4 regions of the Schinkia azotoformans genome follow, and region 1 is predicted to be linked to each of the others. Evidence: riboswitches for the same ligand, from Rfam matches in the RefSeq annotation. Region 1 holds a riboswitch; each other region holds the start of a gene.
What was found. Region 1 has a riboswitch for thiamine pyrophosphate ahead of tenA (thiaminase II). Riboswitches for the same ligand answer to the same signal wherever they lie in the genome.
Positions count from the first base shown of each region.

Region 2: linked by a shared signal. The riboswitch ahead of P9E47_RS11505 (ABC transporter ATP-binding protein) and the one ahead of tenA (thiaminase II) in region 1 are both predicted to bind thiamine pyrophosphate.
Region 3: linked by a shared signal. The riboswitch ahead of thiT (energy-coupled thiamine transporter ThiT) and the one ahead of tenA (thiaminase II) in region 1 are both predicted to bind thiamine pyrophosphate.
Region 4: linked by a shared signal. The riboswitch ahead of thiD (bifunctional hydroxymethylpyrimidine kinase/phosphomethylpyrimidine kinase) and the one ahead of tenA (thiaminase II) in region 1 are both predicted to bind thiamine pyrophosphate.

Region 1 is NZ_JARSMD010000025.1:69,302-75,226, reverse strand. Features, by position in the region: gene P9E47_RS15430 (ATP-dependent DNA helicase) at 1-1,455, opposite strand, end outside; gene P9E47_RS15425 (hypothetical protein) at 1,594-1,878, opposite strand; gene P9E47_RS15420 (YkvA family protein) at 2,212-2,586, shown strand; gene P9E47_RS15415 (hypothetical protein) at 2,674-2,961, opposite strand; gene tenA (thiaminase II) at 3,183-3,893, opposite strand; TPP riboswitch at 4,059-4,158, opposite strand; gene P9E47_RS15405 (TPM domain-containing protein) at 4,432-5,271, opposite strand; gene P9E47_RS15400 (hypothetical protein) at 5,265-5,925, opposite strand, start outside.
Region 2 is NZ_JARSMD010000019.1:132,041-137,965, reverse strand. Features, by position in the region: gene P9E47_RS11535 (YjcZ family sporulation protein) at 125-220, shown strand; partial or broken gene P9E47_RS22940 (YjcZ family sporulation protein) at 377-457, opposite strand; gene P9E47_RS11525 (YjcZ family sporulation protein) at 778-927, shown strand; gene P9E47_RS11520 (hypothetical protein) at 1,135-1,356, opposite strand; gene P9E47_RS11515 (ABC transporter substrate-binding protein) at 1,451-2,455, opposite strand; gene P9E47_RS11510 (ABC transporter permease) at 2,452-3,204, opposite strand; gene P9E47_RS11505 (ABC transporter ATP-binding protein) at 3,197-3,901, opposite strand; TPP riboswitch at 4,063-4,163, opposite strand; gene P9E47_RS11500 (transglutaminase domain-containing protein) at 4,246-5,463, opposite strand; gene P9E47_RS11495 (hypothetical protein) at 5,636-5,925, opposite strand, start outside.
Region 3 is NZ_JARSMD010000029.1:58,020-63,944, reverse strand. Features, by position in the region: gene P9E47_RS18450 (efflux RND transporter permease subunit) at 1-804, opposite strand, end outside; gene P9E47_RS18445 (efflux RND transporter periplasmic adaptor subunit) at 813-2,099, opposite strand; gene map (type I methionyl aminopeptidase) at 2,202-2,957, opposite strand; gene P9E47_RS18435 (rhodanese-like domain-containing protein) at 3,061-3,492, opposite strand; gene P9E47_RS18430 (hypothetical protein) at 3,636-3,905, shown strand; TPP riboswitch at 3,941-4,050, shown strand; gene thiT (energy-coupled thiamine transporter ThiT) at 4,139-4,732, shown strand; gene P9E47_RS18420 (glycoside hydrolase family 31 protein) at 4,853-5,925, shown strand, end outside.
Region 4 is NZ_JARSMD010000019.1:124,366-130,290, forward strand. Features, by position in the region: gene P9E47_RS11450 (STAS domain-containing protein) at 1-11, opposite strand, end outside; gene P9E47_RS11455 (methyl-accepting chemotaxis protein) at 24-2,027, opposite strand; gene P9E47_RS11460 (SpoIIE family protein phosphatase) at 2,068-3,465, opposite strand; gene P9E47_RS11465 (ATP-binding protein) at 3,475-3,900, opposite strand; TPP riboswitch at 4,050-4,148, shown strand; gene thiD (bifunctional hydroxymethylpyrimidine kinase/phosphomethylpyrimidine kinase) at 4,218-5,027, shown strand; gene thiE (thiamine phosphate synthase) at 5,024-5,671, shown strand; gene P9E47_RS11480 (YitT family protein) at 5,799-5,925, shown strand, end outside.

The DNA of each region.
Region 1 (5,925 bases):
AAGTTCCGCAATTTTTAAAAAGTTTTTCACATTGAAATACGCATCCAAAAGGTCTTCAGAGAATTCTGTTTGTAGTCCCCCTTCACATGCTTTTACAAAAGAATAAAGCAGAGTCTTTAAATCAGAATCCAATGCATCCAGGACAAATTCACACATTCCTTCTTTCGACTTTTTCAAAGCAATGAACCAGGCATTGATTTGCTTAGCAAACTCAGAAACTAGGCTCCCTTTTTCCTTATAATCCTTTTTTAATTGAAGAAAAGTCCTTTTATTTAAAGAGGCGGAAAACATGTCCCGACCACGGTCAACCAAATTATGTGCCTCATCAATTAATAAAGCTGTATTCTTCTTTTGCTCTCCGAGTAAGCGTTTTAATGATACCCTTGGGTCAAAAATATAATTGTAGTCACAAATGACAGCATCCACTTCATAGGCAAGGTCAATCGAGAATTCAAATGGACAAACCCTATGCTTATGCGAATATTTCTCCAACACTTCACGGGTAATCGCTTTTTCATGGCTTAGAATATCTAGAATGGATTGATTAATCCTGTCGTAATACCCATTGGCGTACTCACAATAATCCTTTTGGCAAATCGTTTTATCCTTAAAGCAAACCTTATCTTTGGCCGTGATTGTAATACTTTTAAGATCTAATCCGCTGGATTGCATCCGGTTAACCGCATCCTCTGCCGCTGTCCGGGTAATCGTTTTTGCGGTAAGGTAAAAAATACGATTGAGGTGGCCCTCTCCGATTGCCTTAACGGCTGGAAACAGAGTAGATATTGTTTTACCGATACCAGTTGGAGCTTTTGTAAACAGGCTTTTTTCATCCAGGATCGTCTTATAGACCGCTCCCGCTAATTTCCGCTGACCCGGTCGGTAGCTATCAAACGGGAAATCTAAGGCTTTAATACTTTCATTCCTGCTGGTGCGATGCTTTTGCTGAAGACCAGCATATGGTGTGAAGCCTTCCACCATTTGATGAGCAAAATGCTCTAATTCGGAAAAAGTGAAGTTCTTTTTATAGATTATGCATTCTTCCGATTCAACATGGACATAGGTAAGTTGAGCAGCAATCTCCGTTAACCTCTGGTCCTTCGAATATATATACGCATACATTTTCGCTTGTGCCCAGTGAACTGGGTACCCTTCCTCAGGTAGTTGGCTGGGCGGGAGAGAATAAGACTTAATTTCGTCCACAATTACTTCATCATCATGAAACAAAAGCCCATCACATCGACCATCAATGATAAAGGTAAGACCGTTATAAGGTATTTCCGTATGCAAATAAACTTCGGCCCGATCCGTTTCTCGATAGGTTTTTTGGATTTTTTGGTGAATCCTTGTCCCTTCTAGTAAAGTAGGCTGGGAGAGAAAACGCGAATCGATACTACCGCCCCGGTATACATATTCAACAAGACCACGCACAGATATATGAACATCATTTAACATTAAATCACCAACTAGTTTGAAAATAAGAATATATGTTTCATCATATAAAAATAGTATACCAGAAATGGCATTAGGACAGAGCATAATATCTATTCATAAAAAATAAGCCAAAGATACCCTTGGCTTATTTTTTCTAGATTATTTGAAAATCTCTTTATGTTCTTGCTTTATAGTCTGAAGTGTATCCTCAATCGACATCTTCTCTTGATTAAGTTTGAAACTTCGAAGACTTCGTACGGAATCAGATTTACTATTAGCATAAAAAATATGTATAAGTTCCTCTGTTCCAGCATTCCATTCTTCTATATATTTATCCTTAATAAAGGCCTTAACTTTTTCGAATTTTTCATAAACCACAAAATAGTTCATTTTTGTTTCATTTACAAAATATTGTTTCGTATTAACTAAATTTTGAATAACCATTTTAATAACTCCTCATTATGAATTATTTTAGATAATAAATTAAAATGCCAAAGTGATTACGTATGATTTCTACAGATATGTATTTTCCGTCGACCTCTATATCAACCTCCTATTCATATATTCTAGTAAAGTTTATTTTTTGTAGAATTCTTATAAAATATCAATATGGTTAATTAAACCATAGGGCAATAGGAAATACAATAAAATACGTGCGTCAATAACAGACAAAACCTGTCGGGATTTTTCGACGTGTAATAACTTTTACCTTTTTGTTACCTTTATTTATTAAGATATATTATGATGTGAGTACTAGAAACTATTGGAGGAAACAACATGAAATTATTTGCATCCGAACATTTCTCTGATAAAAAATTTTGGCAAAAGTTAAAGGTTTTTGCTAAAAAAGCTGGTTCATCTGTTGTGTATATTGTATTGCTACTATACTTCACACTTCAAAAACCAGAGGTTCCAGTAAAGGCAAAGGCAACGATTATTGGAGCATTAGGGTATTTCATTCTTCCAATCGACTTAATTCCAGATGCTCTGATAGGAGTAGGGTATACCGATGATTTGAGTGCAGTTGGATTGGCATTAGTGCAAGTGGCAATATATATTGATGAGGATATTAAAAATAAAGCAAAAGCAAAATTACAAGAATGGTTTGGAGAAAGTGCAGATACATCCAAAATTGACTCAAAAATTGATTGATGGGGTTTTCCCCTGACAAAATAATGTCGAAGTGCCAGGCACTTCGACATTTAAGCTTCAATTTTAACCATAAAAATTTTATGTAAACTAGTTTTTACTTTCTAATACATAACCATATTTTTTATTGATCTTTTGGCTTACTTTATCTAAGAATTTATCAACGGGAAGCTTTTCAACATCTTTAGTATACCAAGCAAGCTTTGCATCTTTATCAAGCCCATCATATTTTACTTTTAATACCGAATATGTATTGGTTTCAAGGATATAATCAAAGTGTGTATATAATTCTTTTCCTTCAGGACACTCAAGAATTACCTTGTAAACGGGATTCTTTCCTTCTTTGTTGAATTTTACTTTTCTAATTTTAGTATTCATTATAATAATCCTCCTATTAAACATCTGTTGACCATAAGCTAAAGAGGATGCACGATAAGGAATTATATTGGTGCATCCTCTTTTTTACTGCATTATAACTATTCTATTTTTTCTTAAAAATTCTTATTTCTATACTAAGCATAACGTACCTAGGCGCTTCTTTCAATGATTAACCCTAGACAATCTGTAGTATTCTTACTATGTTCCCTATTATTCCCATTTCACATCGGTTTTATAAGCCTGCTTTGTGTATATAGTTTAACGGGCCATTCCTCTTGTTTCTCCGCCATATCCCAAAACATATATTCGAAGTAGCTTGTTTTAACTACAATCTCCTCCAGTTTAGCTAATTCTCGTTCTGGTTTTCCCTCCGCCATTTCGTTTATCAGATTCATACAATCCTCAGCTAATTCAGTAAATTCATCGGATGAATACATTTTTACCCATTCACCATAGAATTCATGATCGATTGCTCCCGGCCATGATGCTAGTTCTTTACCGATAAAGCTATAACTCCAAGCGCATGCAAGGACAGATGCGACTACATTTTCAATTCCTCCAAGTTGTGCTATGTTTAGCATGTAGCTTGTATAAGCTGTTGTTGTAGCGCCTGCCTCCGTTGCTTCCAGCTCATCATGAGAAATTCCGAATCGAGCGGCATATTGACGATGAAGTTCCATTTCCATATCCAACGTGCCATGAAGAAGTTTCGCGAATATAGTCATCGTTTTTAAGTCCTGTGCTTTAGCACTTCCCAAAGCAAAAAGTCGACAATATTCAATTAAGTAAACATAGTCCTGCTTCATATAATGCTTGAATTTATCCTTCTCTAACCAGCCCTCTCCAAGCCCTTTCACAAAAGGATGCTCCAAATATGACTTCCAAATCGGCTCTATTCGGTTCCATAATCGATCCGTAAATAAGTTCGTCAAAATATTATCCCCTTTCTATTTAAGACAGTTTCCGATATAACATTACTAAAATATTTGATGGAATGTTCTCACCTCTTTAACATTGGGAGCGATAAAATACAAAAACCCATCACTAGTTTAATAGAGATGGGTTAGGTAAACAGACATAATAGTCCACATAAAATGCCAGTTCCAGTTCCACTTCCCTACGCTAGTGTTACCTAGATCAGGTTCAAAGGGTCGATCATATCTCTCTCAGCATTTTCATGCTCCCCTAGTCGAATTATTAATTATTTGATTTCTATATATTAGTATAGGCATAGTTTACGAGAAATAGCAATTTATAGGAATCACTTATCATTTATTCACATTGTTTCCCATTTTTCACACCTAACTCGATTCTTGGAAATCATTTTTCGCTTTCATGCAGATAATTTCAAATTATCTTGCATCAAACGAGGCTTGAACTCCATTTGGTGCGGATAAAAGCAAATTATCCGTCATCGAACGGCCCTAGTTTCAGAAACCATTCACTCAGATCGATTCTCACTATCTGCCGTTAAAACTTCCTTCCGCCACCACCGGATCGACCGCCACCAGAACCAAAAGAGGATCCCGAACTTCCACCGCTGCCTGTATTCCTTTGTATTTTTTGTTGGGTCACCATTGTACGAACGTATTGATCTTCCGTATTCGTAACAACAAAGGAGTTATTTTCTAAATATGTTCTTGCATTGACTGTTGAGCGGCCACGATTATTCATAGCCATAATACCAACTGTAACAGCACCTAGCCCAATGGATATAAGTAAATAAAGGGTGAGTTCTTTTATCAACTCCGAATCACTTGTTGTATGAACAGTTTCAACCGTTGTGCTAGGAATTTGGCTTGTTGATGGCCCGTTTCCCGCACTAATAGGTAGTCCCTCATGCATTACTTTTTCCACTTCATCTAAAAAAACATCCGCACTTTCACTATATTTTCCTTCACCCAAATATGGATAAAACTCATCAAGCGTTGCTTCAATTGTCGCATCTGGAAAATAATCCACGATTCGGTCTCTTGTAAAAATATAAACTTCACGGCTATCCATATTAAGAAGATACAAAATACCGTCAGACGTTCCCGCAAATCCAAAACCATGTTCCTTGTAGAAATCATCTGCAAATTGTCTTGATGATTTTCCTTCATCATCATTGATTGTAACAATGATAATATCCATCTCTAATTGCTCACTAAGCAAGGTTGCCTTTTCTTGCAGCTGTTCTTTTTGAATATCGGTGAACAAACTAGCAAAATCGTAAACTTTGTTTTCCGTAGCGAATACACTGGTTCCTACTATTAAAATTATTAGCATGATAACCGGTATTATAAGGAGCGACCTTTTTAAAATCACCATAGGAAAAGCCCCCCTAACGAAAGAACGGCAAAAGTAGCACCTGATATCATGCCAAACCATGATGCAGCTCTTCCCATACTAATCGGCAAGCGCCCAGCAATTTTTCCTGTCTGTCCATTCATCGCAAAAAGATAGGTCTTCCCTTTAAATTGGTACGTAAATACCCAAACCGGCAATAAAACATACGTTGCATCGACCTCTTTTAACTGAACATTTGAATGCTGTATACGTACGGAGCTATAACCCTGAATCGTTTCACGAAGTAATGAACCCATATTTTTTCGGATAACATCGGAAACTCTACCGTATACATCGTTTTGGTCCATATCATATTTTTCTGCTAAATAACCAGATAAATAGGACATTGAAAAATCAGTTAAATCCTGATAATCGTAGGGTTCTAGAATGGTCATGAGTTCATCATCCATTTTTTTCGATCCATCCGCTGGTACAGCTTTAAAACCGGCCTTGCCCTCTCTTTTGACATGATAAAATCTGGTTTCCGTATATCGGGTATCGCCCCTAGTGTAAACCCGGACCTTCGTTGCTTCACCAGCAACTTCCCCATTGGAATTACAATCAAATAGCCAAAATGGAACATAAATCCCTGTTAACTTCTCAAGCTGTGAGGTGGATGTAAAATATTTAGGCAGA
Region 2 (5,925 bases), on a different contig from region 1:
CCCGGTTTTTTTATTATTTGCTACAAACAAATTTGCCCTTTTTTATTTGTGGAGGACATGCAACTATACATAAAAAGATGAACAGACATAATTTATAAGTAAACACAACAAGGAGGTGATCATTATGAGCGGCGGGCACGGCGGATATGGCAATAACTTTGCGTTAATTGTCGTCCTATTTATTTTGTTGATAATTGTAGGCACCAGTTTCGTCTACTAGGTTTTAACTTTTTCCACTATTATCTTCTACCTCCTTTTTTTATATAGCCCGCTTGGACGCTAAAGCGGGTTCTTTTATTTTCATCAATAAAAAAAGGTAGCCCCACTCATTAAGAGAATAGGACTACTGTTTAATTGTGAGCGAATCAAATGGGTATTAGCATCTCCAGGCGGCACCTACTATAATTAAAAGAATAAATAAAACTACAATTAAAGCGAAGGCGTTTGCACCATAACCGAATCCACCACATCCACAACCGCAAGCACCATACCCATATCCAAATCCATATGCCATATTTATTCTCCTCCTTTAAATTACTGTAACTAACACACTATTAACCTATGACAAATGTTCATAAATGTTATAGGCATATCCCCTATTATCTAAAAAATAGAGACAAAAATAATAAACGCCTATTTTATCAGAAACAGGGCAAATAACTATACGGATTAATTTTGTTTTCCATATGTTATTAATGTACAGATTGCTCAAAGGGCACTCTGTAGAGCAACACTCATTCTTTGATGGTTTACATTCTCAGAAAGGAGTTGAATTATATGTTCGGATACGGTGGATTTGGTGGCGGATGCTGCGGATACGGAGGCTTTGGTTATGGCGGCTGCGGCTTCGGCTACGGACGTGGCTTTGCGTTAATCGTTGTACTATTCATCCTTTTAATTATCGTTGGTGCTTCTTGGGGATATTAATTAGAAAAGCGAAAGCGACCGTTTAGCGACGTATAAACTGGATCGCATCGACTGAGATAAAGGATATCCGGCGATGAGCGAAGCGATTCCTCTGTTGTTGACTTATCGTAGGGAGATGAGTGAAATTTACGAGTCGCTGGTCGCTGGAGCTAGACAATAAAAAGCAAAACCCTTGCAAGGGTTTTGCTTTTTAGTTTGGGAGAGTAATTAAAGATTGTTTTTTATTTCATTCACCATTTTAATAAACTCCTCCGGATCATAGAAATCCTTTATCGTCCAGTTTTCTTCGATCCATTCGACTAATTGCTGTGGGGTGTTAAAAAACTCACCGCTTCGGTCTGCTTTCCTAAGCATATAACGGCCGTTATCATGATCAAAAGTAACCTCACAAGGTTCAGCACTGCCTTTACAACTTAAAACAAATTCCATTTTAACACCCTCTCGCAAATGTATTCGGGATATTACCCTAAAATTATTATATTTTATCTTTTTTTCGAGCACAACATATTTTCTGATTTTTCTGTTATTTTGTAAGTGTCGTAAACATTTCTTCTATATTTGGATCTGATTTCACCAAGCCAGATTCTTTAAGCCAATCCGTTACTTCTTCCCATGATTGGGCTGTTTGGCTGCCAAAAGGTTCCTGATCGGACTCCATCATTGACATTAATATGCTTAAGCTTTCTTTCTCTACCTCAGCTACTAACGGAAAGTTTGCCTCATCTTGATTTGTTAATAAAATTTGTAAGGCTTCCTCAGGATTTGCTTTCGTAAACTCATATCCCTTAACAGCGGCCCTCCAAAATGCTTCTATTTCTTGTTTATGATTCTCTAAAGTTTCATCACTTGTTACTAAGACAACTTCACTATAAGCGGGTACACCATATTCAACAGGATTAAAATTTCGAGTTTCATACCCTTTTTGCTTTAGGACGGGAACCTCATGATTAATAAAAGCACCGATAACTGCATCAACTTTCTCTGCTGCAATGGATGCTCCTAAGTCAAAACCAACATCGACCAATTCGACTTGACTGGGATCACCTCCGTCATTTTCGACCATTGTTTTTAACAATGATTCATTTAAAGCAATTCCCGGATAACCAACTGTTTTCCCTTCTAAATCCTTTGGAGACTTTATCCGGCTATTTTCCATAAAAACGATATGATTTAATGGTGCCCGAACGATCGATGCAACAGATTTAACCGGAATATTTTCATTGGCACGTGCAATAATGACATCTGGCTGATAATATAAACCTAAAGTAACCTTTCCTGCAGCGGCTAAATTAAGTGGATCCGTTGGATTAGCCGGAAATTGAATTTCAAGATTAACTCCTTCTTCAGCAAAATACCCTTTCTCCTTTGCTACATAAAGAAATGTATGTAATGCGTTTGGATACCAATCCAACATGATGCCCACATCTTTTAATTGAGTTGACGTCTCTTTACTACTATTACCTGAACCGCAAGCTGCAACAGAAAATAGCAATACGGCTAAAAAAATTACAGACAACCATTTTTTCACTTTATTTTCCTCCACTTAAAAGATATTTTTTCTAAATATGTTACTAATAAAAATAAAAGAATACCGATAAAAGACAATAAAATGATTGGTGCAAATACACCTGCGCCATCAAATTGAGTCATCATCCTGCGACTAAAATACCCCAAGCCAGCTTTTGCCCCTAACCATTCTCCTATTGCGGCCCCGATTACACTTAAGGTAACAGCCACCTTTAATCCCGAATAAAAGAACGGCAAGGCGGTTGGAATACTTAATTTAAAAAAGATTTCTTTTTTCGACGCACCCATTGTCAAAAATAATTCTTCAAGCTCGCTTTTAATTGACCGTAAGCCATCAAATGTACTCACTGTAATCGGGAAAAATGTAATCAAAACGGTGACTACAACCTTACCCCAGATTGAATAACCAAACCAAAGAACGAAAATCGGTGCCAACGCAATAATAGGAACTGTTTGTGATGCTATCAACAGAGGATAAAAAGCTTTTTCCACCGACTTATTCATATTCATCCAAACCGCTAATCCAACACCAATAATGATTGAAGTCAACAATCCTACGATAATAATCAACATCGTTGCTGGTAAATGATTTAAAAACAGAACACCTTTTAAGTCCCACAGCTTAAGCAATATTTGTGTTGGAGAAGGTAATATATACTTCTTGTTAACAATCGCGGCTCCTATTTCCCAGAAAATAAAAACACATAAAATAATCGTTATAGAAGAAAAATAATATTTAAATTTATCCATTGTACACCTTCATTCGAAGCCGGTCTATTAATTGTTCCTTTATGTTTACAATTTCTTGCCCGGCAAGATCTCTTATTTTTCTGGGCCTTGATAATGGAACTATAACTTCCGTAAATTCCTCTATCGGAGTTCTATTGATTAGAAAAATTCGATCGGACAAGAAAAGAGCTTCATCTACATCATGTGTAATAAATAAAATGGTCTTTTGCATTTTTTCCCATTGCTCTAAAAGCCACTCTTGCATCGTTAATCTTGTAATGGCATCTAGCGCACTAAATGGTTCGTCCAATAATAAAATGTTAGATCCAGTAATAATTGTTCTAAGGAACGAGACGCGCTGCTTCATTCCACCAGACAATTGTGCTGGATAGGAGTGTTCAAACCCCTTCAAACCAAATTCCTGTAGTAGGTCATACACTTCCACCTTTGGGACTATTTGTTTCGATGCCTCCATTTCCAACGGTAAAGTTACATTTTCCAAGACAGTTCGCCAAGGTAAAAGCAAGTCTTGTTGGGGCATATAACCCACACTGCCTAAACGTTGGCTGGAGGCTGAACCATCGATTATTACGTTCCCAGAGGTGGGATTTTCTAGACCTGTAATCAGCCGAAATAGTGTCGTTTTACCAGAGCCGCTTGGCCCAATAATACTTACAAATTCACCTTCTTTTACGGTGAAATTTAATTTTTCTACAATGACAGGCTCCTTTCCACTATATGTAAAATCAACATCTGTAAATTGCAGCGTAGTATGCCCTTTTATTAGAAATCCCTCCTTTTTCCAAATAAAAAAACCACCTCTATTAAATAGAAGTGGTTGTATTCAACATGAATGATGCCAATAATAAAAATAATTACAGACACCAAGCACCACTTCCCTACGCTAGAATTATCTAGATCAGGTTTAAGGGTTAAGACAATCGTCTTTCTCAGCCTTTTCAGCACCCCTAGTAGTAACGCTAGAATATTAAATTTTCATCTATATTAGGTTTAACACATTATTATAATCGTTGCAATCATTTTTCATTAATTCTTAAATTCTTAATCTTTCGGCGGATCATTTTGGTATACAATATCCGAAATCATAACCAGTTGGTCAAAAGATGTCGTCCCCCTTATATAAGGAAGAGTGACAAAACTCCATGATTTTACCTTATGTTTAACAGCATTATCATAAATGATTTGTCTAAGGTTTGTGCTTAAATCACCTTTGTTATCAATATAGCGAAGGTTAAATTCATTGTTATAGCTTGCAAATTGATTGCCAATCATATCGCTCAATTCAATTAAACGACTTGCAGTATTTTCCGGAAGCAAGTAGTGTAAACCTATTGTTACCATTAATTCTTGATAACGCTCCGCTTCATTTGTTGAAGAAAGCTTTGATTGTAGAAGGTCTAAATAAGCTGTAGTTGCAGCAGGGTATGGCTTTTCTTCACCATTTATTCCTCCCTGTTTCCAACTATGATTTTTTGAAATTTCTTTATCCGTTAGTAAGTAATAATCATAAAAAATCCGTCCTGCTTCATCGGGAACGGGATCATCCCATGTTACATCAAGATGATACCATTTATCGTCCAGCTTCACTAAATTCCACGCATGGTTTTGGGTTTTATATGCTTGGCTACTGGCAGTACCACTAATTAAACGAACGTCAAAACCTAATTTCTTCAACATTTTATAGGCGAGCATAGCATAACCATTACATGCTGTTATTCCTTTTGTTAAAGCCGTATAGGGAGAATTGCTAATCAAGGTAGTATCATACCCTAGATTCAACACAAGATAATCATGGACAGCTTTTACTTTTTCATGGTTATTCATTTCAGGCTTTATGATCTTAGACAAAATGGCATTTACTTGTTGATCAACATACTTCATTTCAGCTGCTGTTTCATAATATGTGAATTTAAGGGTTATCGTAATATCGGTTCCATATGCTTTATAGGACATATTTACACTGCGAAAAGAATAGTTCAAATATTCATCATTTTCAATTGCCTTATCAATATATCCACTTATCACATCTAACAGTTTATTTGTAGATCCTTTATATTGGATCACAATCGTATTTTGCCGTTTTCCCATTGCTTCCTGAATAATCTTTTCAATATCCTTTAATAAACTGGCTTTATATGTATTAGTAGACGCATTAGCATACAATACAGCAGAAGAACCTGCATGGATTGTTGTCGTACTTGACAGTATTAAGCCAAAAATGATAAGTGGAATCAGAAGCCACATCTTTAAAAATCTCATAATACTCTTAATCTCCCTTTCTACCTTTCATACATTAACTTTACTAGATTTTAACCTTTTTACCAAGTATATATATGATAACTGCATGGAAATATTTCGAAAATTATTTGGAACGTAAAAAAACACGATAAGCGGAAATTGCATACCGTGTTTCCTTCTTTTATTGACATATTTATCTCCAGCGAATTGCCATATCCAACTTGCAGCATTCACTCCCTTTTACATGTGCCCAAAACTTCAAATGAATTCCATCAGGATTGTAGGATACTTCGAAATCAGATTTAACTCCCAGTGATTTAATGAGATGATCCACTTCCTTTTGATTTGAAACTTGTGCAGCTCCCATGACCTGTGCTGCAAATGTCTTAGAATCCGCCAAATGATTTAAAACATTACTGGCATCCTTAAGCAGTTGTCTATAGGCTCCTAATGACTCACTAAAAATCGTAACATCAACATTAT
Region 3 (5,925 bases), on a different contig from region 1:
AAAATAATCAGCTTTTTCAGTTGTTAATTCGACTTTACCAATATCCCGCAGATAGACAGGAAAGCCTTGGACGGTCCTTGTAATAATTACATTTTCAAGGTTCTCTACTGGATATAATTCTGGAAGCTTTAATTGATAGGTACGCTCATTAATATCCAAGTTGCCTAATGGAATCTTCTCATTTTCTTGTTTGATTGCATGTAATACTTGTGTCCAAGACAAATGATAGGCTGATAACCTTTCAAGGTCAATTTCAATCCGCACTTCTTTTTCCGGAAGACCTTGAATCTGCACCTCGGCAACATTTGGTATCGCCCTTAATTGCTGCTTCCAATCCTCCACTTTATCTCGCAAACTATAAAGATCATTTATCGTTGGCGCTGTTATATTGAAGGATTGAATAAACGATCTATTTAAATCATCGTTGATGAATGGAAGGATGGCATCTTCGGGAAGGTCTTTTTCAGCATCTTTTACCTTTTTTCGCAGCTCATCCCATTTTTGTTTTGGATCGACGTCGGCATTTGCTTCAATAACAAGTACGGAACGTCCTAATGATGACGTTGATTCGATCGATTTTAAATCTTCAATTTCATTTATTTTTTCTTCAAGAATATTAGTAACATTTTGCTCAACCTTTTCCGGAGAGGCTCCGGGATAAATCGTTGTTACCGTGGCGACGTTTACAATGATGTCCGGCATCTCCTGTTTTGGTAACTGAAAGAAACTGAAAAAACCAATAATAACAACCATTGCAAAAAACAGCAATGTGATTTTTTGCTTCTTAATTGTATAGGCAATCATGGCTGCAATCATGGCTTATTCGTCCCTTCATTCTGGAGGGCAGTAACCGAGTCCCCATCAAATAAACGGTCAGCACCTTTCGTGATCACTTGGTCCTGTTCTGAAAGACCTGAAGTAATTTCTAACTTATTTTCAAATAACTTTCCTACCGTTACTTCTGTTTTTACTGCCTTTCCATCCTGGAGTAAAAATACATAAGGCTTGTTATTGGTCCCTGTGCTTATGACTGCTTCAACAGGCACAAAAAGTCCGAGTTGTTCCTTAAGTTTTGCTTCAGCTTTCACAACCTGACCGGGGAACCACTTATGATCCTGATTTGGAACCTCTACTTCAACACTAATAGTTCCGGTGTTTTGATTAGTGGACGGGAAAACATTGATCACTTTTCCTTGTTTTTTCTCACCATATAGATCGACTGTTACCTCTTTCTCTTTTTCCCAGTCAGCAATTTGATAATCAGGAACCGGGAGTAGCACCTTCAATGTATCCATTTGTGAAAGTTTATATATCGGGACTCCCGGGCCGATTAATTGTCCCCTTGATGCTAGCTTTGCCGTAATCACACCTGAAAACGGCGCTTTTAAGGATGTTTTCGCCAGCGCTAACTGGGCTTGTTCTTTTGAAACTTGTGCGTTTAAGAGTCCCGCTTGCGCTTGATTCACTCCAGCTTTTATTTGTTTTTCTTTCTCTGGACGAACTCCTTCCTCGATTAACGAGTATGCTAGTTTAGCACTTTCATAGCTATTTTGTGCATTTATATAATTAAGTTTGGCACCTTCAAGTGCCTGTGCGGAAATGGCCCCCGCTTCAAACAGGTTTTTCATTCGTTCATAATCTGCGGTGGCATTTTTATAAGCCTCTTCAGCCCGATCGACATTGAGCTTAATCTGTGACCTTTCTTGACTGCGGGCTCCGTTCGTTGCCTCTTCTAAACTTGCTTCAGCAGCCGATAAACTGGCATTGGATGACTGAATGGCTGCATTTGCCTTCTCGAGCTGAAGCTCATAATCCCGCCTGTCCAAGTTTGCTAGGACATCTCCTGAATTTACAAATTGGCCCTCATCAAATTGAAGGGACTTAATATTTCCACCAATCTCAAAAGAAATGATTGTTTCTTCCTTGGGTGTAAGTGTTCCAGATAGCCTTGAATACTCCACCCCTTTTTCTTTTTTCACAGCTTCTACCGCGACAACCTTTATCTCTTCCTTCGTCACGGCTGGTTCTGCATTACAACCGGTTAATAACAAAAGCGAAAAAGCAATTGAAGCAAAAGCGTTGTGCCTATTTGAACGCATACCTTTCTTCCCCCGTTTTTCTTAAAAATGGAAAATCCACTACTTATAATATTATAATTTTTGTAAAAAAAATAGCGGGAACATAGTCCCCGCCATTTCTTTTTATAGATTATCTTGGTCAGTTAAAATAACTGGACCATCTTTTGTAATGGCAATGGTATGCTCATATTGAGCAGAAAGTTTTCCGTCAATGGTGCGGGCCGTCCATTTGTTATCATCCATTGTACTTTTCCATTCACCAACGTTAACCATTGGCTCGATTGTGATGACCATACCTTCTTTAAGTCTTGTGCCTTTTCCAGGTTGACCATAATGAAGAATCATCGGTTCCTCGTGGATCGTTGGGCCAATGCCATGTCCTGTAAATTCACGAACAACCGAGAAGCCTTCCCCTTCAACATACTTTTGAATGGCATGACCAATGTCTCCAACCCGATTTCCAACAACTGCTTGTTCGATTCCAAGGTAAAGGGCTTTTTTCGTTACATCAAGCAATTTTGTTGTTTCTTCAGTTGCCTCGCCCACTTGATATGTCCAAGCCGAATCCGCAAGTGCTCCATTTAAATTTACAACCATATCAATGGTTACAATATCACCATTTTTTAATGGTTCATTTCTCGGAAAGCCATGGCAAATTTCATCATTAACTGATGCGCAGGTTGCAAATTGGTAGCCTTGATACCCTTTTTGTTCAGGTGTAGCACCGTGCTTTGCAAGAAAATCTTCAACAAAACTATCTATTTCACTCGTTGTAATTCCCGGTTTAATCATGTTTGCAATTTCAAGGTGGACTTTCGCTAATAATTTTCCAGCCTCATGCATTAATTCAATTTCTCTTTGTGATTTTAAAGTAATCATTGTATGCCTCTTTTCAATATTATTTCTAATATTACTATTTTAATCTAAAAATCCTTTGTAATCCATATATCCATATTATGCAAATTACAAAGGTGCTCTATTATTATTTTGTGACTACTTCCCCAGTCCACTCATTCATGCCCCCGGTCATATTATAAATTTGCTTCATTCCATTTTGCACTAAGATTTCACTAGCTTGAGCGGAACGATTTCCGGAACGGCAGACAATTAAGTATTGCTCATCTTCGGAAAATTCATTTAGACGTGACTCCATTTCCTGTAGCGGAATTAAATTCGCATCAGGAATATGGCCCTCTTCATATTCTTGCGGAGTTCGCACGTCAATAACTGTGATCCCTTGTTCAATCAGCTTTTCCGCCTCATTTACATCAACATTAGTATACGCGCCTTCTTCAACGCTTTCTGCATTTCGTGGAGGCTGTGATGATGTTTCTGTTTGAGTATTTCCTGCTCCGGAACAACCGGCTGTTGTGATGGCTGCTGCCAGAACGAATATAGTTAGTAATTTCTTCATAAAAAGTCTCCTTTTGTTTTGCTGTACAACTTTAATTTTACACGATAATAGTAATACGAATATAAGTATTTTTCACTATCACTGTTGTTTCTCGGTGAATTATGTTAACATTTGACGTGATACTCATGAGGGAGTGATTGCTCTTGAGCCTTAATCTTGATGATGTAAAAAAGGCATTTTTAGACTGTGAATTTCCTTTTTATAAAAGTTTGGAAGTAGAAGAAAATAAGGCTGTGTGTACTTTATACAGTATAAAGTCCGATTTTTATTCTACCATTATGATGGAACTTTCCAGCTACGAAAAGCTCATTCACCAAATATCAATCGAACTAATTAAATTTAGATCAAATGAAATGCTAATAAATCAGACTGCTCAGACGCAAGCAGAATCAATCGCAATTCATCTTGATTAATTTAAAATTTACAAACGATGTCACTACTGTTATAGTGAAAATGTAAGGGGAGCTAAGGGAACTTGGCTGAGAGGATACTAGTCCGTATCGACCCGTTTAACCTGATCTGGGTAATGCCAGCGTAGGAATGAACATTTACTTTGAATGTTTTCATACTTTTTACGCTTTTAGCTGGCTACCCTGTGGGTAGCTTTTTTTATTTTATTTTATTTTTTTGGGGAGGATTTTTACTTATGAAGAGGAGTAAAACGTTATTTTTAGTCGAAGTTGCCTTATTTTCAGCATTGGCTTATGTTTTTGATTTATTAGCAAATATGGTTTCATTAAGAATTTGGCCACAAGGTGGTTCTATCTCCATTGCCATGGTTCCCGTTTTCCTAATTGCTTTCAGATGGGGGATTAAAGGTGGCATGCTTTCGGGTCTCTTACTTGGTGGGCTTCAGGTTTTAACCGGGCAAGCGTATATTGTACACCCTATCCAAGGTCTATTAGATTACTTCATTGCTTTTATCGTTATTGGACTCGCTGGTGTGTTCATGAAACAAATACAGCATGCTATTAATGAGCACTCAAAAAGTAAAGTTACTACCTATGTTATTGCCGGAACACTATTAGGAAGCGTTTTGCGGTATGCAGCCCATGTTATCGGCGGGATTGTCTTCTTCGGTGAATACGCACCATCAGGAACTCCTGTAGCCCTATACTCACTTTTATATAATGGCACTTATATGCTTCCAGCCTTTATTTTAAGTGCCATTTTTGTGTCATTGCTTATTAACACTGCTCCGAAGTATTTCGATGTTACAAATGCAAAGTTCAATTATTAATTATGCTTGCTTGGTAATGGCCGTCCCCTTGGGGATGGCTGTTTTGTTTTGGTGCCCCCTCCCTCCCATTATGGTAAAATATTCTACATAGAGAAAATAAATTTGAGGGAGGGTTTATTTATGTTAGAAGATTCAAGCTTTGCGATACGTCCTGATTCTACAAAGAACCTGACGAAGATTAAGTATTTCGATATTGGGTCGCTCCTCACTTTGCAGCAAAACGAATCAATATTCACTTTTCACTGTCAACACGGATTTGTTAGTTTACTTTTTTATAGCGATGATATTGTAAGAATAATCATGGACCCTTCTTCAGAGCCTTCCTTAAAGAGCAGTGTTGCTTTGGTTAAACAGCCAGATCCTGTAAAAGTCCAACTAGAAGAGCTTGATGAAAAGATCATCATAGCGTCGCCTAAACTTACTGTCGAACTTCAAAAATCACCGCTACGTGTTTGCGTCAAAGATAAAAATGAAAATATCCTTGTTACCGAATCCAATTTGGGAATGGGGTGTACAAGTACGAATGCTGTATTTTGTTTTAAAGATATGGATGCGGATGACCATTTTTACGGTTTTGGTGAAAAAACGGGTTTTCTTGATAAGCGGGGAGAAAAAATGACGATGTGGAATTCAGATGTCTATGCCCCGCACAATCCTGAAACTGATGCGTTATATCAATCAATTCCCTACTTCATGACTATAAGAGACGGGAAAGCCCACGGGATTTTCTTTGATAATACATTTAAAACAACATTTGACTTCAAATCAAACAATGATGCTTATTCATTTTTAGCCGAGGATGGGCAGCTTGATTATTACATTTTGGCAGGTCCATCGCCTAAAGATGTGATCGAGCAATATACCGATTTAACAGGGCGGATGCCTCTTCCTCCTAAATGGGCACTAGGCTACCATCAGTCCAAATATAGCTATAAATCGGAGCAAGAAGTTAGAGAGCTTGCTAGTAAATTTGCCGAAAAGCAAATCCCAATTGACGCGATTTATTTAGATATTCATTATATGGACGGCTATCGAGTTTTTACGTTCGATCGTGCTGCCTTTCCAGATCCAAAACAACTCATACATGATTTAAAACAAGAAGGTATCCATGTTGTACCAATCGTTGACCCAGGTGTCAAAAAAGATCCAAATTACTATATTTATAAAGAAGGTGTCCTCGAAAACCATTTCTG
Region 4 (5,925 bases), on a different contig from region 1:
TGAAAAGACATATTACCACTCCTTTAATCAGTAAGCTTGAATTTCTCGATTGAAGTTTTAAGTTGCAGTGCCATTGCATTTATTTGTTCAGTACTTGATGCAATAGTTTCCATTGCTGCTGAAGTTTCTTCTGTCGAAGCAGAAACCTCTTCAGCACTTGCAGCCGTGGTCTCGATAAAGGTTGCCAATGAATTGATAAGTTCTACGATTTTCTCAGAAGTAGCAACCTCATTATCGGTAACAGATACAATTCCGTTAACATCAGTGACTGTTTTCAAGACCGCCTCTACTATTTTTTCTAAAGCATCTCCAGCCTTTGTAACCGCCTCAACTCCTTCTTCAACCTGTTTACTGCTTTGATCGGTTGCAATAACTGTATTTGCGGTTGTTTCTGTTACTTTTCTAATTAGATTCGCCACCTCTGTAGCCCCACTGTTAGATTGCTCTGCCAATTTACGGACTTCGTTAGCTACAACCGCAAAGCCTTTTCCAGCTTCACCGGCACGGGCCGCTTCAATGGCGGCATTTAATGCTAATAGATTTGTTTGTTCTGCTAAATTTGTAATTGTATCGGTAATGGACGTTATTTCCTTTGAATATTGTTCTAAAGATGAAATATGAGTCTTTGTTTCTTCCATTTTTGCTTTAATATGTTCCATTCTTGTAATAACATCTAAGACGGTTTCTTTACCATCATTTGCCGTTCTTAAAGTAAATTGCGAGCTTTGGTCAGCGGATGTCGCTTTATTTTTGGCAATTTGAATTAATGATGATAATTCCAACAATGCTTTTGAAGTATCAATGATCGCAAAATTTCCATTTTCAGCTTCGATTGCAAGTCGATGTGTACTTTCGGCAACTTCAGTTGAGGAAGTCGATACTTGTTCAGTTGATGCAGCCATTTCTTCCGATGCTGCAGCTAATTCATCTGACGCAGCATAAACTTGTTTAATGATTTTCACTTGATTATCAATCATTGTATTAAAGGAATTACTAAGATCCTCCAGTTCGTCCTTAGATTGGATTGATGTTTGGATTGTTAAGTCTCCACTGCCGCCCAACTCCATAGCCGTTTGAAGCTTCCTAATCGAATTAACAATTCTAGCTGAAATAAAGTAAGCAGCAAGAATCGCAAGAATGATGGCCACCGTTGAAATAATTATACTACTTTTTCTTATTTTATAAGCGGGGGCCATATAATCATCATAATTTGCTGTTACAGCAATGCTCCACTTAGCGGCAGGTTGGAAGGTAACAAATTTATAAATTCCTTCGTATGTATAATAGCCGCTCCCAGTTTCTCCTGCATTCATTTTTCTTACATATTCCTTTAGTTCAGTAGAACCTGTGTTCAGTACATTTTCTTTTAAAACCTTGTCTTTTACCGGGTGGGAAACTAAAAGTCCATCTTTATCTACCATATAGGCATATCCAGATTTACCAATTTTGATTTGTTCGGCTTTTTCAGTAATTTTATCGAATTTGACCGTACCAATTAGAAGGCCGTTAACCTTCTGATTATCTGTTAACAATGGGAAGGCAATCGCTATAACAGGTTCTTTCGTAACTTTTGAAGTTATAACATCACTAATAGAATATTTCCCATTTAGTGCATCCTTCACATATTGTCTATCTGATAAGTCTGTCACCTCATTGGTGCTGGAACTGTTCATATAAGCGATGCCGTTTTCATCCGTAATTAGGATCATTTCGATTAAATCTTTATTATCACTTACAAAATTTTGAAGCATGTTTAGTACAATGTTTTTATTCTCCGAATCACTTTCCCTCGTCATTTTACGTATAAGTTCAGTTTTACTTTGCAGCTGTATGAGTGATGTGGTGGATTGTACGGTTTGATTAATTGATTCTGCTGTTAATCTAGTTGTTTCAACTAATTCCTTTTCAATCGTTTCTTGCATTGAATCGGCTGTCATATTGTACGATAAAACGGCTAAAGCAATAATCGGCAAGGTTATTAGCACAACGAAGCTGCCTAATAATTTAACTTTCAGACTCATTTTCATTCAATCACTCCATCGATTTTAATAGGAATATATTATCATGTTATTTAATATTTATACATAGTCCAGATGCATCATCTGTGATAATAGTACTATTACTTAAGGCTACTAGCATTTCATATGAAGCTTGAAAGCTGCTTGGAAATTTATATTGATCTACATGTAAGTGGTCGAGTAAGCCATCCGTTAAGAAGTTGAAATAATCACCTGACTTAAACGGCATTTCATATTCTTCGAAGGGCATTGCTCCCATTATTCCTAAAAAAGCCCCTTCGACAGTAATCATTCCTTTTTGCTCCTTTGTCATTGCAATAAAGTGATTAATCCCACAAGAAACATACTTTAATGAAGATGTTAGAAAGTTAAATTCAAAGCAGATACCTGTTGCAAACGTCTCATTTGTTAAAAATTTAATAGATTCATGATTGACCCACTTAACTTTTTCTGCTAGTGATAAATCATGTTTATGGGCAGCTTGTTCAAATAAAACGTGAATATGCGAAGTGTGAAGAGCTGTATCCAAACCATGTCCCATAATATCGATTAAGTACCCATACAATGTATTTCTTTCCTTATCCCAAATATAATGATAAAAATCGCCGCTAACATATTCAGATGGTTTATATATACTTTTGATTTCAAAGTTTTCGTTGTTCAGCTCAGGTGGCAGAAAATCGACCTGGACTTTACCGGTTAAAACGAGATGCTTCAAGTTGGAAACCATCTGATTGAATGATTGGGCAAGATGCCCAACTTCATCACTGCGTTCAATGGTTAGCTTTTTAACATTGATATCTCCGTCTGCAACTCTTTTCATTAGCTGAATGACATCCGTAATTGGATGAATAATATGATGGATGCTTGCCCATGTGGCGAAAAGGAAAATGAATACATTTACAAGCATAATTGAAATCTGGATATTTTTAATAATTTCTACCTTGTGCTCTGAATTTTGCTCAATTTGATTCGTTACATTATTAACTTTTCTTAGTAACAAGAAGCTATCTTGTTGTATTTCAGCCGCTATTTGTCTCTTTTCAGATGGATCATCTGACTTAATAAGCCTGTCCAATTTCTGTGAAAAAGGCTGCCATTCATGTAATACCTCTACAAGGTGGGCTGTAATATTTGGCGCCTTTATTCCATGGATACCGGAGCTATTATTACCGAAAATAAGATCCTCTTGATTTTTCTCAAACTTTTTGGCTGTTACACGAAGTTGAGTGTAATAGATGGGATTGCTTTCTGCCACATGGTAAGCCTCGTTAACCATTTGTATCGTTAACATTCTTTGGGAACCCGCTAGATTAATTAGATGACTATCATGTTTATGTTCATCCAGAAAATTAATCATTACATAAAATCCAAAAAAGTTTAAAAGTAAGGCAATTGTAAAAATTGAACCAAGCTTTACTTTCAAACTCAAATCCTGAATCCGCATTTTTATCACCTATTGAATTTGTTTTCTGCGTTGTATATTTTTCACCAGCAACACATCATTTCCCTTCTTATTATAAATGACTTTATCCATTACCTGCTGCATAATAAATAAGCCTCTGCCTGATTCTTTTAAAGTTGTATAATTTATATCTTTCATCATATTAGTTTCATTTACCTTTTGAATAGTTTCATCTACTGCAAAGCCTTTGCCTCTATCTTTTACCCTAATAACTAGGAATCCATTTTTTTGAATTTTAACCCGTACCAGCACTTTTTTATTTCTTCCATGCTTAATAGCATTATTAACCGCTTCATTTAGGACGACCTCAACAAGAGTAGAATCATCCGCGACCATGTCTTTAATAAAATCGCTGATCCCATTGCGGAGGTACCTATAGCAAGTAAAATCATTAAAAGTAAGTGTAAATGTTTTCATTCATTAATCTCCTGTATGAAAAGTTTAAATTAATTATAATTTATAAGCCTTGGTTAATGTTTTCTTAATTATGAAACTTTTGTGTAATTAGTAACTTAACAAAGATAAAAAGTATTGATATACTAAATTAAGATTCATATAAATACTGAAAGATTAGCTAGGGGTGCCGTATGGCTGAGAGGACGATTGTCTAACCCTTGAACCTGATTTGGTTAGTACCAACGTAGGGAATGCGACTAATTCTGTTTTAAAACAGAAGGCCAACCTATTTTGGTTGGCTTTTTGTGTTGTATAAAAAGAAATGGAGTGAGTATCTAATGAAAGTTTTCAAGGCACTTACTATTGCTGGCTCAGATTCCGGTGGGGGAGCGGGAATCCAGGCAGATGTAAAAACGTTTCAAGAACTTGGTGTATATGGAATGACGGCTATTACGGCAATTACAGCACAAAATACAACTGGTGTACAAGGGGTATATCCGCTAAGTGTTGAAGGTATTGCAAAGCAAATTGATTCAATCGGTACAGACTTAACACCAGATGCAGTAAAGACAGGCATGCTTTTTAACAGTGAAATTATTAAGGTTGTCGCGGAAAAAATCACGCAATATCAATGGTCTAATCTTGTAATAGACCCGGTGATGATTGCAAAAGGAGGATCACCATTATTACAAGCGGAAGCAATCGAAGCCCTAAAAGATTATTTATTGCCAATAGCAACAGTTATAACTCCTAATATCCCTGAAGCAGAGGTGATATCTGGCATTAAAATTACAAATCTTAGTGAACGAAAAGAAGCTGCCAAACTTATTTATAATCTAGGTGCAAAAAATGTAATGATTAAAGGCGGACACGAAGAAACCGATCAAATGATTGATCTCTTATATGATGGAAACCGCTTTTTCCAATTTGAAAGCAAGAGAATTGCTACAAAGAATACTCATGGAACGGGATGTACGTTTTCTGCAGCGATTACGGCTGAATTAGCGAAAGGGAAAAACATCGTGGATTCGATATCAGTTGCTAAACACTTTATTCAAGCTGCCATTGAAGATGATTTGCGAATCGGCACAGGCCACGGTCCAACGAATCATTGGGCCTATAATAAAAGGGGAGCATTATGTAAATGAGATATTCCGAAGAAGAGCTAAGAAAAAAGCTTCAGCTTTATTTTGTGATGGGGAGCAATAATTGTTTGAAGGATCCTGAAATTGTACTACAGGAAGCGATTGAAGGAGGTATTACTTTTTTTCAATTCAGAGAAAAGGGGACCCATGCCAAAAAGGGCTCTGAAAAAATAAAGTTGGCAAAAAAATTACAGGCTATTTGTAAACAAAATGGAATTCCTTTTATCGTCAATGATGATCTTGAATTGGCACTTGAAATTGATGCAGATGGCATTCACATTGGTCAAGAAGATGAAGACCCGCTAAAAGTGAGAAAAATGATTGGTGACAAACTACTCGGTATTTCCGTCCATAACCTGAATGAGGCTAATCAAGCACTAGCACAAGGGGCAAATTATTTGGGAGTTGGACCGATGTACGAAACGACCACAAAAAAGGATATTCGTGAAGTGAAGGGACCTGAAGTTATCGTTGAATTAAGAGAAAATAACCTTACTGTTCCAATCGTAGGAATTGGCGGCATTCAAAAAGGGTTAATCAAACCGGTCATCGAGGCGGGGGCGGATGGAGTTGCAGTTATTTCAGCTATTAGCAATAGTGAGAATCCAAGGGAAGCTGTGAAGGATCTACTAGAAGAAATGAAATAAAAAAATTATAATGGAATTGGCTGTCTTACTTATGTCACTAGGCATTGGAAGACAGTCTTTTTTACACCTATTTCCGAATCAAAAGGCATATACATGTAGCATGTCCGTTACATGAAGGAGATGCAGAATGTCTTTTGTTAAAAAAGCAAGTGCAATTATCGCTGGGAGTATATCTGTTGCCATCGGAGTTAATTTATTCCTTTTTCCAAATGAATTATTGGATGGAGGAATGATTGGTATTGGATTAATTGTAA